Regions from separate parts of the Variovorax sp. GrIS 2.14 genome, predicted to be linked through region 1. Evidence: predicted binding sites of a transcription regulator. Region 1 holds the regulator's gene; the other holds the start of a gene.
What was found. Region 1 encodes LexA, which represses DNA repair genes until DNA is damaged. Its sites were predicted from a motif close to ACTGTATNNNNATACAGT; they were not measured.
Positions count from the first base shown of each region.

Region 2: the regulator LexA is predicted to act here: its motif matches at 1,693-1,710, upstream of imuA (translesion DNA synthesis-associated protein ImuA).

Region 1 covers NZ_JBJXIA010000006.1:40,489-46,430, reverse strand. The annotation lists gene RCH10_RS11940 (MFS transporter) at 1-42, opposite strand, end outside; gene RCH10_RS11935 (D-2-hydroxyacid dehydrogenase family protein) at 51-1,058, opposite strand; gene RCH10_RS11930 (hypothetical protein) at 1,142-1,507, opposite strand; gene lexA (transcriptional repressor LexA) at 1,648-2,322, opposite strand; gene RCH10_RS11920 (asparaginase) at 2,395-3,414, shown strand; gene adk (adenylate kinase) at 3,492-4,148, opposite strand; gene kdsB (3-deoxy-manno-octulosonate cytidylyltransferase) at 4,298-5,098, opposite strand; gene RCH10_RS11905 (Trm112 family protein) at 5,167-5,349, opposite strand; gene lpxK (tetraacyldisaccharide 4'-kinase) at 5,330-5,942, opposite strand, start outside.
Region 2 covers NZ_JBJXIA010000015.1:52,282-58,223, reverse strand. The annotation lists gene RCH10_RS21030 (DNA polymerase Y family protein) at 1-908, opposite strand, end outside; gene imuA (translesion DNA synthesis-associated protein ImuA) at 877-1,680, opposite strand; gene RCH10_RS21020 (alpha/beta fold hydrolase) at 1,877-2,746, opposite strand; gene RCH10_RS21015 (cytochrome b) at 2,743-3,303, opposite strand; gene RCH10_RS21010 (glycosyltransferase family 2 protein) at 3,417-4,886, shown strand; gene RCH10_RS21005 (DODA-type extradiol aromatic ring-opening family dioxygenase) at 4,925-5,770, opposite strand; gene RCH10_RS21000 (LysR family transcriptional regulator) at 5,863-5,942, shown strand, end outside.

The DNA of each region.
Region 1 (5,942 bases):
GGCAAGCAGAGCCCATAGCGCGCCTGGGAGCGGCGGGCGCACCGCCGATGTCAACGTCGAACCTGCAGCGCGCCCGGGTTGACGATGTTGGTCGGGTTGCCCTTGATAAAGCTCACAACGTTGTCGAAAGCCTGACCGAAATAGAGCTCGTAGCTGTCTTGCTCGACATATCCGATGTGCGGCGTGCAGATGCAATTCTCGAGCCGCAGCAGAGCATGTCCTTGCAGCGGTGGCTCGCTTTCGAAAACGTCGATAGCGGCAAGCCCGGGACGGCCGCGATTGAGCGCAGCCAGCAAGGCGTCGGGCTCGACCAGTTCAGCGCGTGAGGTGTTGACGAAGAGGGCGGTCGGCTTCATGCGAGACAAGTCCTCCAGCTTGACGGCACCGCGCGTCTCTTCGTTGAGCCGTAGGTGGACCGACAGCACGTCTGCGGCCATGAAGAAGGCCTCTCGGCTCGGCGCGACCTGAAAGCCATCGGAGCGCGCCTTGGCGCAGCTGGCCTCACGGCCCCAGATCACCACCTGCATACCAAATGCCTGGCCGTAGCGCGCGACCAGTTGACCGATACGGCCGTAGCCCCATATGCCGAGCGTCTTGCCCTTCAGCACCGAGCCGAGGCCGAAATTGGCCGGCATCGACGCCGATTTAAGGCCTGACTGCTGCCACGCGCCGTGCTTCAGATTGCTGATGTACTGCGGCAGACGGCGCATCGCCGACATGATGAGCGCCCACGTCAGCTCGGCCGGGGCCAGTGGCGAGCCGGAACCTTCTGCCACCGCAATACCTTGCTCGCTGCACGCGGTGACGTCAATGTGACTGCCGACGCGGCCGGTCTGCGAAATCAGTTTGAGCTTGGGAAGCTTCTCGACCAGCTGCCGCGATATCTGCGTCCGCTCGCGAATGAGCACGATCACATCGGCGTCTTTCAAGCGCACCGAAAGTTGTCCGATGCCTTTGACGGTGTTCGTATAAACCTTGGCTGCGTAGGCGTCGAGTTTGGCGGCGCAGCGCAGCTTGCGCACCGCGTCCTGGTAGTCGTCGAGGATCACAATGTTCATGACGTGCCATTGTGCCTCGCGTCATCGGCCTTAACAGGCAGTCGACGTCGTTGTCGCCACGTAAGGCGGCAACGAAATGTTCGTCAGTGAAGTCGATGGCGACCGTCGACTGTCTCGGCAGCCTCGAGTGCGGCCAGTCGATCTAGTTCGGCGCACACGTCCGCTATGCGACCCGAAATCACCACGCGGCCCGTGCGACGACCGGGCTCCTGCGGGTCAACGACACGCACCACGCGCAGCGGACGCGACGGCGAAACGGCGCTTGCGCAACCCGGCTCCGCCGCCCGCGAACCACATGACGGCCTGACCGCGACATAGCGCAAGCCGGTCGCGTTTCTGCGCGGCGATGCGGCGAGCCCTCTATTGGGCAACCAGCGATCGGCCAGCAACTGCATCGGCATCCATAGGTCGGCGAAGAGGTCTGAAAAAGTAAGCGAAGCGAGTCCCATGCGATCTCCAAATAGGTCAGAGGTTGAACACAGGCAGGATTGCTTGAACGGCTGTGCCAGGGTGATGGCTCTTCGCCATACGCCCGCCACCTGTCGCAGCCGGTTTTTGCGCGCTGAATGCGCGTAAGAAAGGTACTACCTCACATCAGCATCGTGTTGCGGATGAGGCCAACGGCGAGCCCTTCGATCTCGAAAGGTTCGCCAGGCTGCACGATGATGGTTGGATAATCTGGATTCTCGGCGTGTAGCTCGATGACTTGCTTGTTGCGGCGCAAACGTTTGACGGTCACTTCATCGCCCAGTCGCGCCACCACTATCTGCCCGTTACGCGCCTCCTTGGTGGACTGCACAGCCAGCAGGTCGCCATCCATGATCCCCGCGTCGCGCATCGACATGCCGCGGACCTTGAGCAAATAGTCGGGCTGCCGCTGGAACAGCGTGTTCTCGACGTAGTAGGTTCGATCGACATGCTCTTGCGCGAGGATGGGCGAACCGGCGGCTACGCGACCAATCAGCGGCAGCGCCAGTTGAGCCATGCCCGGCAGTGAAAGCGAAAACTGGTTGTTGCGCGACTCGTTGAGCGAACGGAGCGCATCGCCCCGAAGCCGGATGCCGCGCGACGTGCCACTGATGAGGTCGATGACGCCCTTGCGTGCCAAGGCCTGTAAGTGCTCTTCTGCCGCATTGGCCGATTTGAAGCCGAGTTCGGTTGCGATTTCTGCACGGGTGGGCGGCGCACCAGTGCTCGCGATGGCGCTCTGGATAAGGTCCAGAATTTGTTGCTGGCGGGCGGTAAGCTTCACTGCGAATTGCATGGGAACTCCTTGCGGCACTGGTTGAATGTCCAGTAGCTGTATTTTTAAACAGTTTTTCAAAGTTTGCAAGCCATGATGAAGTCAGAGGGATCGGAAGTGCGTCGCCTTGTGGTGCTGGGCACCGGGGGCACGATCGCCGGCCGTGCGGCATCCGCTGGGGACAACCTCGGCTACACCGCGGGCGAGGTGGGCGTCGCAGCTCTGCTCGCTGGGATTGGAGCGCCATCTGGCGTGACGCTAGTTGCCGAACAGGTCGCGCAGCTCGACAGCAAGGACATGAGCTTCGATGTGTGGCACAAGCTGGCGCAACGATGCATGCATTGGTCGAACGTGCCCGACGTGATCGGCATCGTCATCACGCACGGCACCGACACGCTCGAAGAGACAGCGTTTTTTTTGCACTCTGTGTTGCCTGCGGAGAAGCCCGTGGCGCTGACTTGCGCTATGCGCCCGGCCTCCGCACTCGCGCCCGATGGTCCGCAAAATGTGCGCGATGCGATTGCCGTAGCAGCGACCGCGGGCGCCCGCGGCGTGACCGTGGTGTGTGCAGGCACCATTCACAGCGCCATCGATGTCCAGAAGGTACACACCTACCGGCTCGATGCCTTCGCGTCCGGGGACGCCGGGCCGCTTGGCTATGTGGAAGAAGGGGCGGTGCGCCGCCTCCGTGACTGGCCGGGCGCCCCTGACGCCAAGGTCGGTACTGCCGGCCTCGACGCAGCAGTCAAACTCAAAGTGATCAGCACGGACGTCGAATGGCCGCGCGTGGAGATCATCATGAGCCACGCGGGTGCGACCGGTGCAGTCATCGATGCGCTGATGGCGCATGGCGCGGAGGATGCGGCCGGTCCGGTCCGCGGCCTCATCCTCGCTGCGACGGGCAACGGCACGCTGCACCACGCGATCGAAGCGGCCGCGGCTCGAGCGCACGCGGCCGGCATCGAAGTTCGACGTGCAACACGCTGCGTCAACGGCCGCATCCTGCCGCGCGGTGACGACACGTGGCCCGACGCCGGCGGCTTGTCCCCGGTCAAAGCGCGCATCGCGTTGATGCTTGAGTTGATGTTGGCTTCGCCACCTGTTTCGGCTTGAGGTGGCCTGGGGCTCAACCCATCAAAGGCGCAAAAAAAGCCGCCGCAGCGACTTCTTCGTTCGCCTCGAAGGCTACCTCAGCTGCTCAAAGCCGTCAGCGCGCGTTGCGTGATTTCGTCAACCGAGCCCACGCCACTGATGGCGCGGTATTTTGGCGCTGCCGTCGGATCAGACTTGGCCCAAGTCGCGTAATAGTCGACCAGCGGTCGCGTTTGCTCGCTGTAGACGTCGAGCCGCTTGCGGACGGTTTCTTCCTTGTCGTCTTCGCGCTGGATGAGTTCGTCGCCCGTGACGTCGTCGTGCCCAACGCGCTTCGGCGGGTTGAACTTGACGTGGTAGGTACGGCCTGAGGCCGGGTGCGATCGGCGACCGCTCATGCGATCGATGATGTCCGAGAAAGGCACGTCGATTTCAAGGACGTAGTCGAGCTTTACGCCCGCTGCACGCATCGAATCTGCTTGCGGAATGGTGCGCGGGAAGCCGTCGAACAAAAAGCCGTTGGCGCAGTCGGGCAATGCCAGCCGCTCCTTTACCAAATTGATGATGAGGTCGTCGCTCACCAACGCACCCGAAGCCATGACCGCCTTGGCCTGCAAACCGAGCGGCGTGCCGGCCTTGACGGCAGCCCGCAGCATGTCGCCGGTCGAGATTTGCGGAATGGCGTACTTCTGGCAGAGGAAGGCGGCTTGCGTGCCTTTGCCTGCCCCGGGGGCGCCCAACAAAATCAGTCTCATGGTGTCCTCGGAAGGTTCTTGGAATTTGTGTCGCGCCAAGCCTGCCGAGGCGTCGATCTACGGGGCAATGCCGGGCGGAGTCGGGTCGAGGATAGCATGCGACTTCGTGCTGAAATGCCGGCAAATCCCGCTTGCAGTTGCGGTCGCGATCAGGCTTTTTCAAAGATCGCGCGTACGCGCTGCAAGTCTTCAAGCGTATCGACGCCGGGACCCGGCGCCTGCTGCGAGACATGAACGGCGATCCGGTGTCCGTGCCACAGAACGCGCAGTTGTTCGAGTGCCTCGATGGCCTCGATCGGCGCTGGAGGCAGGTTTGGAAAGCGTTTCACGAAACCGGCCCGGTAGCCATAGATGCCGATGTGCCGCAAAGGCGGTGGCGTCGGCATCGCGGGGGTGGTGACCTTGCTATTTTGGCCGCCCTGGCCGGCGCCGTCTCTCCACCAAGGAATCGGCGCGCGGCTGAAGTACATCGCAAACCCTTTGGCGTCGAGCACCGCTTTCACGACATTGGGATTCACGAAATCTGCAGGGTCATCAATCGCGTGCACCGCAGTGCTCATCGGCGCATCAGGGTTGGCGGCGAGCGTCTCTGCCACCGCATCGATCAACGATGGATCGATCAGCGGCTCGTCGCCTTGCACGTTGACCACGATCGCGTCGTCTGCGAGCCCGAGTTGAATGCAAGCCTCGGCCAGCCGGTCGCTTCCGCTGGGGTGGTCGGCGCTGGTCAGCAGCGCGAGGATGCCGTGGGCTTCGCAGGCGGCCACGATGCTCGGATGATCGGCTGCGACCACCACGCGATCGGCGCGCGACGATCGCGCTCGCTGCGCCACCCGCACGACCATCGGCAAACCGGCGATGTCCGCCAGAGGTTTGTCTGGCAGGCGGCTGGAGGCAAGGCGTGCCGGGATCAAGACTATGAAAGCGGCGTTGGCCGTTGGCGCGGGCACCGGCTCAGCAAAGTGCTCAATCACCGGCGCAATAACGGGCTCAAGAGACGAGTGACCGGCCGGCTGAGTCAAAGCCCAAGCTCTTCATCCGACAAGGTTCTGGCTTCGTCTTCGAGCAGCACGGGAATCCCGTCGCGCACCGGGTAGGCCAGACGCGCGCTGCGCGACGAAAGCTCCTGCTTGTCGGCGTTCCATGTCAGCGGGCCCTTGGTCACGGGGCAAACGAGCAGTTCAAGCAGCTTGGTATCCATCGGCTGATGATAGCTTTGCATCGAGCGCCGCGAAGAAGCCGGGTTCGGGCGTGAAGACCAGCGGCACGGCAAACGCTTCCGGCGTCGAGCGCCAAAGTTTCAATGCGTCTTTTTCCGTGCAAAGGAGCCGGGTTGCACGCGGCTGCGCCCAGACCCAGCCCTTGAAGTCGTGATGGTCGGGCAGCGCGATCCGCTGTGCGATCCGCACGCCACGGGCTGCCAGCATGTCGAAGAACGCGTCGGGGCGGGCGATGGCCGCTACGGCATCGACCTCCGGACCGGCGAGGTCGGCGAGCGGCGTGCGCATTTCGTTGCTCTGCACTGCGTCGCCGCCCAATTCGCGGGTGGCCTTGAAGCCGGCAAACGCAGGACGCGTTCCCGTATGCAGCACCAGGTCGCATCGCCGCGGCCACGTTTCCCGCAATGGGCCTGCGGGCAGCAGCCAGCCGTTGCCGACGCCGCGATCGTCGAACACGCAGATTTCGATGTCGCGTGCGAGCGCCAAATGCTGCAGGCCATCGTCGCTGACGATCACCTGTATGTCGGGATGGCGCGCCAGCAGCGTCTGTGCCGCTACGACGCGTCGTCTTGCC
Region 2 (5,942 bases), on a different contig from region 1:
CTCGTGCTCGCGCCGGCCCAGGGCGACGTGTCGAGCGAGCGCAAGCGCAACCAGCTCGCAGGCGCACCGAGCTGGGTCAGCGCCAGCCGCTCACTCATCAGTTTGCGCAGATGCGCCATGTCTTGCGTGGGCTCGGCGGTACGCACGGTGATGCTCTGATGCGGCGGCAGGTTCACCCCGTTGAAGCGTCTCAAATCGAGCGTCCATTCGAGTTCGAGCGCCAGCACGCCGCGCTGGCGCGCGCGCAGCCAGATCTGCAGTGCCGACAACAAGCGGTTGGCCGACCACATGAGTTCATGCGCGTTCTCGGCCAGCGCCGGCAGTTCGAGCTTCTGGTCGAACACATCGGGCAAGGTAAGCCACGTGTGCTTCTCTGGGCGCAAGCCCCACGCCATGTCGAGCGTCTCACGCAGCGTCGTGCCGAAGCGCCGCGAAAGACCGCCGCGCGGCAGCGCCGCCACGTCGCCCCAGGTGCGGCAGCCCATGCGCTCCAGCACGTCGAGATGCTCGCGTGCAGCCGTGAGCGCGCCGAGCGGCAAGGCGGCCGGCACATCGACGGGCGGCTTGTGGCCGCGCGCGAACAGCCGCAGCCGTGCCAGCGCGATCAAGCCATTGGCGCCCTGCACTTTCTGGATGCGCGTGCCGGGCGCCGGGTTCCAAGCGGTCATCAGGCGCATCAACGACTGCTGCCCGCCCCAGAGCCGCTCGCAGGCCGAGACTTCGAGCAGAAGCGCTTCGTCGAGCCATGTGACACGCGGCGTGAATTGCAGCGCCCACCAGCCGAGGGTTTCGATGGAAGGAGGCGCAGCGACAGGCGTGTCGGCGGCTGGCGCGCCAGGCATCGGTGCCGTTGCAGCCACAGGTGCCCTGTCTTCTTCAGGCTGCCACCGCAACGCGATCCATTGCATGCAATTGCCCCTCCTTCCTGCGCAAGTCCAGACGGACCACGGTCGTGCCGGGATTTGCTTCTTCTTGCGCGCCTTGCAGTTCTTGCATGCGCCGCTTGCGCCGCAACTGGCTGGCCGCCAGCAACGCCGTCATGCGCTCGCTGCGGGCGGGCAAAGTCAAGGGCATTGCCAGCGGCGGGCCACGGCGCTTCAGCAAATGGACATCCATCTGCCCGCCTTCTGCCGGAACCACCTGCAGCCGCAACCGCGCCGGTGAAGCCGACTGCGCCATGGATTCAGGCCTGAAGACGAACAACAGCCCCTCATGCTGTGCCGCAGCGAGTTGCAGCCTGCGCAACTCGCCCACGCGCGCCTGCGGCAACCACGCCAGAACGCCCGCCACGTCGGCGCAACGCAAGGCCTGCTCGCAAGCCCAGAGCCGTGCGGCAGACGCCTCGCTGCGCACCCACATCAGCGCCTCGACCGGCAACCCCGCGGCGGCGAGCGCCGGGCCGAAGGGCTCGTAAGGTGCGCCGATCAATACCACCGGCCCGCCCCGCGTTTCGACCGCGCGAGACAGCACCGGCAGCAGCAGTTGCCAGACATGCGCTTCAGGTGCCGCCTGCAGCACCTCGGTCATCGCGCCGATCGGCCAGCCGCCCCCCGGCAGCTCGGCGTCGAGCGCGGGGTGGCCGGTGCCGAGCACGGGCATGTCGGCGCTGCCCAGCTCGTCACCGCGCCAGACGTTCTGGCGCGCGGACGGGGAAAAGGAATCGAAGGAAGGGAGGCCCATGATGAATCGTTAACTGTATTTTTATACAGTATTCCGAAAACCCCAACCACTTCTTTGCAACACTCTCAGGCGATCATTGCCGGCACGATGCCAGATTCACTTACTCCGCCCTGCGATCCGTGCGAACTGCAGAGGGCAAGCCCAGCAACAGCGCTGCGCGGCTGGAAGGACACGGGCCGCGTGCGCTACATCGGCATCAGTCGAAGAAGCGCAGCAGCTGACGGTTGACTTCGTCGGCGCGCTCGTACTGCGTCCAGTGACCGGCGCCATTGACCACCGCGCCCCCGCGATTCGGATGACCGGCAGTCAATCGCGCCACCAGCGGCCGCGGGTCGGCGGTGACGTCGTACTCACCCCACATCAGCAGCAAGGGACAGGTCAGCGTGTCGATCGCCGCCTGCAGCCCACCGGCCATCGACACGTCCTTGCTGCGGAATCGCGTGCCGTGGCACGACACGTCGTGGATCTCGAAAGCCAGCGGATCGTAAGCCTTGTCGTGCAGCATGAGCGCGTCGAGGTTGTGCTTCAAGGCGACACGCTCGGCTTCGCGATCGACCGGGCGGCGCCAGTTGATCATGTCCAGCGTGAGGCGCCGCAGCGACGCATGGCCGCCGCTGCCGACCAGCGCCAGCCGACGCACCGGACGCCGCGTGGCGAAGGTCGACGCCACCAGTCCGCCGAAGGAGAACCCGCCGAGGTCGACTGGCGTATCGGCGCCGATCAGCATGTCGAGCGTGCCGCCCAGCGCCGTCAGCAACGGATCGATCGGCGCCTGGCCGTCGGCCATCGGCAAAGGCTTGTCGGAGTCGAGGAAGCCCGGCATGTCGGGCAACCACAGCGTGTGTTCGGCCGACAGCGCCTCGACATTGCGGATCCAGTGCATCCAGCTGCCATGGCCGCCGTGCAACAACACCAGCGGCGGGTAGGTGATGTCGGTCTCGGTGTTGCCGAAGCGGCGCCAGTGCACGCGCACGCCTTCGTGCACCGGATCGTGGTGCGTCGACAGCGCGTCGATGCGTTCGATGAAGGCGCGGGCGCCGGCGTCGGAATCTGGCGGAAAGTTCATGGAAGCATGCGCTGGAGTTCGGGTTCTTTGTCGATGAACTGGTGCTTGAGGGCACCCGCCACGTGCAGCGCGAACAGCCCGTACAGGATGTAGCCGGCCCAGATGTGCAGCGCACCGAACTTGTCGTGCAGCATCTCCTTGGTCGCGGGCTCGATGTTCATGATCCAGCCGATGCGCGGCCAGGGCACCAGGGCGAAAAGGTGCATCGGATGGGCGGCGGCGTCTTTCCAGGCCGAGTCGTGCATCCAGCCCGACAGGGGCAGCAAGATCATCAATGCATACAGCGTGCCGTGTGCAGCGTGTGCGGCGAAGCTTTCGAGCCGACCGTAAGAAAGGGGCATCGCCGGCGGCCGGTGCGTAAAGCGCCACAGAAGCCGCAAGATCACCAGACCGAGGACCGTGATGCCGATCGACTTGTGGGTGTCGACCGCAGGTCGAACCCAGTCGTCGGGAAAGTGGTCGACCGCCAGGATCAACGCGATGTTGACCGCCATCAGCGCGGCGATGAGCCAGTGCAACAGCATGGCGGTCTTGGTGTAGCGGGCGTGTGGGAGCATCGAGGGAATTTTCAGGGCAGAACCGACTCAGCTTATGAACCGGGGCGATTGTCCCCTGCGTTAACGGCCTCTTTTCGGGCATCTTCCCGGGCACTTTTTCGAGCATCCTTTCCTTGAACGATTCCCTTCGCAGCGCGTTCGTGGCCGCATCCCCGCGGCTCACTCCGCCGCCCACGCCGCTGGTCAGCGTGCTGATCCACAGCAGCGTGCTCGTGTTGTGGATCGCCCTTTTCGCGATGGCCTTCAAGGTTGGCGGCGTGTGGGGCTGGTCGGTCGGGGTGGCGTATGTGCTGTACGACACCGTGTTGCTGCTCTTCGTCGGTTGGCACACGTTGCCGATCCTGCGACGGCCCGCCGCTTTGCCTGCGCGCGTCGGCGCGACGGACGTGCAGCGCGATACGCTGGGCGTGATCGTCGCCTCGCACAATGAAGCGGCCGTGTTGCCGGTCACGCTGGCCGCGTTGCTCGGCCAGACCGATGTGCCCGATCGCATCGTCATCGCCGACGATGGCTCTACCGACGGAACCGCCGACTTGCTCGTGACGCGCTACGGCCTCGCGCGGCCCGCCTTCGGACAGTTGAGCGCTCCCAGCACCAGCCACCCCGGCCTCTTCTGGCTGCGGTTGCCGCACGGTGGCAAAGCGGTGGCGCTGAATGCCGCCATTGCCTGCATAGACACCGACACGGTGCTCACGGTCGACGGCGATACGCTGCTCGACGTCAAGGCCATCGCGGCCGTGCGCAATGCGTTTTCGGCCGAGCCCGATCTCGTGGCCGCGACGGGCGTCATCACGCCGGTGTGCAGCCGCACACTGGCGGGCCGCTGCTTCCAGTGGTTTCAGACGTATGAGTACATCCGTAATTTTCTGTCGCGCTACGCATGGATGCGGGTCGACGGGCTGCTGCTGATCTCCGGCGCGTTCGCCGGTTTCCGGCTCGACGCAGTGCGTGCGGTGGGCGGTTTCGACACCGACTGCCTGGTCGAGGACTACGAGCTCATTCACCGCCTGCACCGCTATGCGCAAGCGCACGGATTGCCGTGGACCGTGCGCGTGCTCGGCGATGCACAGGCGCACACCGATGCGCCGAGCGGCGTGATGCCCTTTCTGCGCCAGCGTCGCCGCTGGTTCGGAGGCTTCCTGCAAACGCAGTACTGGTACCGCGCGATGGTCGGCGACCGGCGTTACGGCTGGCTCGGCACGCTGATGCTTCCGGTGAAAGCCATCGACACGCTGCAGCCGCTGTACGGGCTGGCCGCCTTTGCCTTGCTGCTGGTGTACATCGTGGAGGGCAACCTCGGCGCGCTTGCCCCGGCGGCGGGTGTGATCGGGGCCAAGATCGTGCTCGACCTGCTGTTTCATCTGTGGTCGGTGTACCTGTACCGCCGCTGGATCGGCGAGCAGAGCGAGGTGAACATGGTGCAGGCCTTTCTGGCCGCCATCGTCGAGCCGTTTACCTTTCAACTCCTTCGGCACACGGGCGCAGCCTGGGGTTGGTGGACCTTTTTGACCGGGCGCGGCACGTGGGGCCGGCAAACGCGCGTCGGGCTGGTCAACGAAGACGGCGAGACGCGGCGCAGCTGAGGGGCGGTGCGCGTCGACGCCGGGCGCGCAGGACGCACTCAGGCGTTCGCCGCCGCGCCAAACCTGAAGCTCGACACCACGAGTCCGCCCATGAAGGCGTCTTCGTGATAGATCCGCTCGCCGACATCGCCTTCGGCCGCACCCACGGCCACCATCAATGGAATCAGGTGCTCCTCACGCGGATGCGCGATACGTGCTGCCGGCGCTGACGACCACGCCTCCAACTGCCTCGCGCGTTCGGCCGGCGCGCCCTGCACCACCGCATCGTCAAGCCAATCGTCGAAGGCCTTCGACACGTCGTGCGCCTGCGGGCCGAAGTTGCGCAGGTTGTGATAGCTCAGTCCGCTGCCGACGATGAGCACGTCTTCGTCGCGCAGCGGCGCCAGCGCGCGGCCCAGCGCCAGATGTGCGGCCGGGTCGAGCCCGCGCATCAGTGACAACTGAACGACCGGTACATCCGCTTCGGGATAGATCGCGACCATCGGCGAGTAGGTGCCGTGATCGAAGCCGCGTTCGACATCGAGCGCCACCGGCAGGCCCGCGCCTTCGATCAGTTCCATCACGCGACGCGCCAGCGTCGGCGAGCCAGGCGCGTTGTATTGCACCTTGTATGTGTGCGCGGGAAAGCCGCCGTAGTCGTAGATCATCTGCGGCCTGGGGTTGCCCATCACCGTGAAGGCGGACTCTTCCCAGTGGGCAGACACCATCAGGATGGCGCGCGGCTTGCGGCCGATTTGCCGCGGCATGTCGGCCAGCGAGGCCTCGAGTTGGGCATAGGCGTTGCCCATCTCTTTTTTCATCCAGGGCCAGGGTCCGCCGCCATGGGAGATGAAGTAGGTCGGCAAGCGCGGGGTCGCTGGGTTCGTGGTGGCATTCGTGGTCATGGCAAAGCTCCTTCACATCGAATGTAGTGATTTCCCTTGCAGAATTCGAGAGCCGTGCATTCAATGATCGGTTTCTTCTGAGGAAAGCATCGATGGACCGAATGACCAGCCTCCGCGTGTTTCGTGACGTCGTCGAGTCGGGCAGTTTTACGGCAGCAGCCGAGCGGCTTTC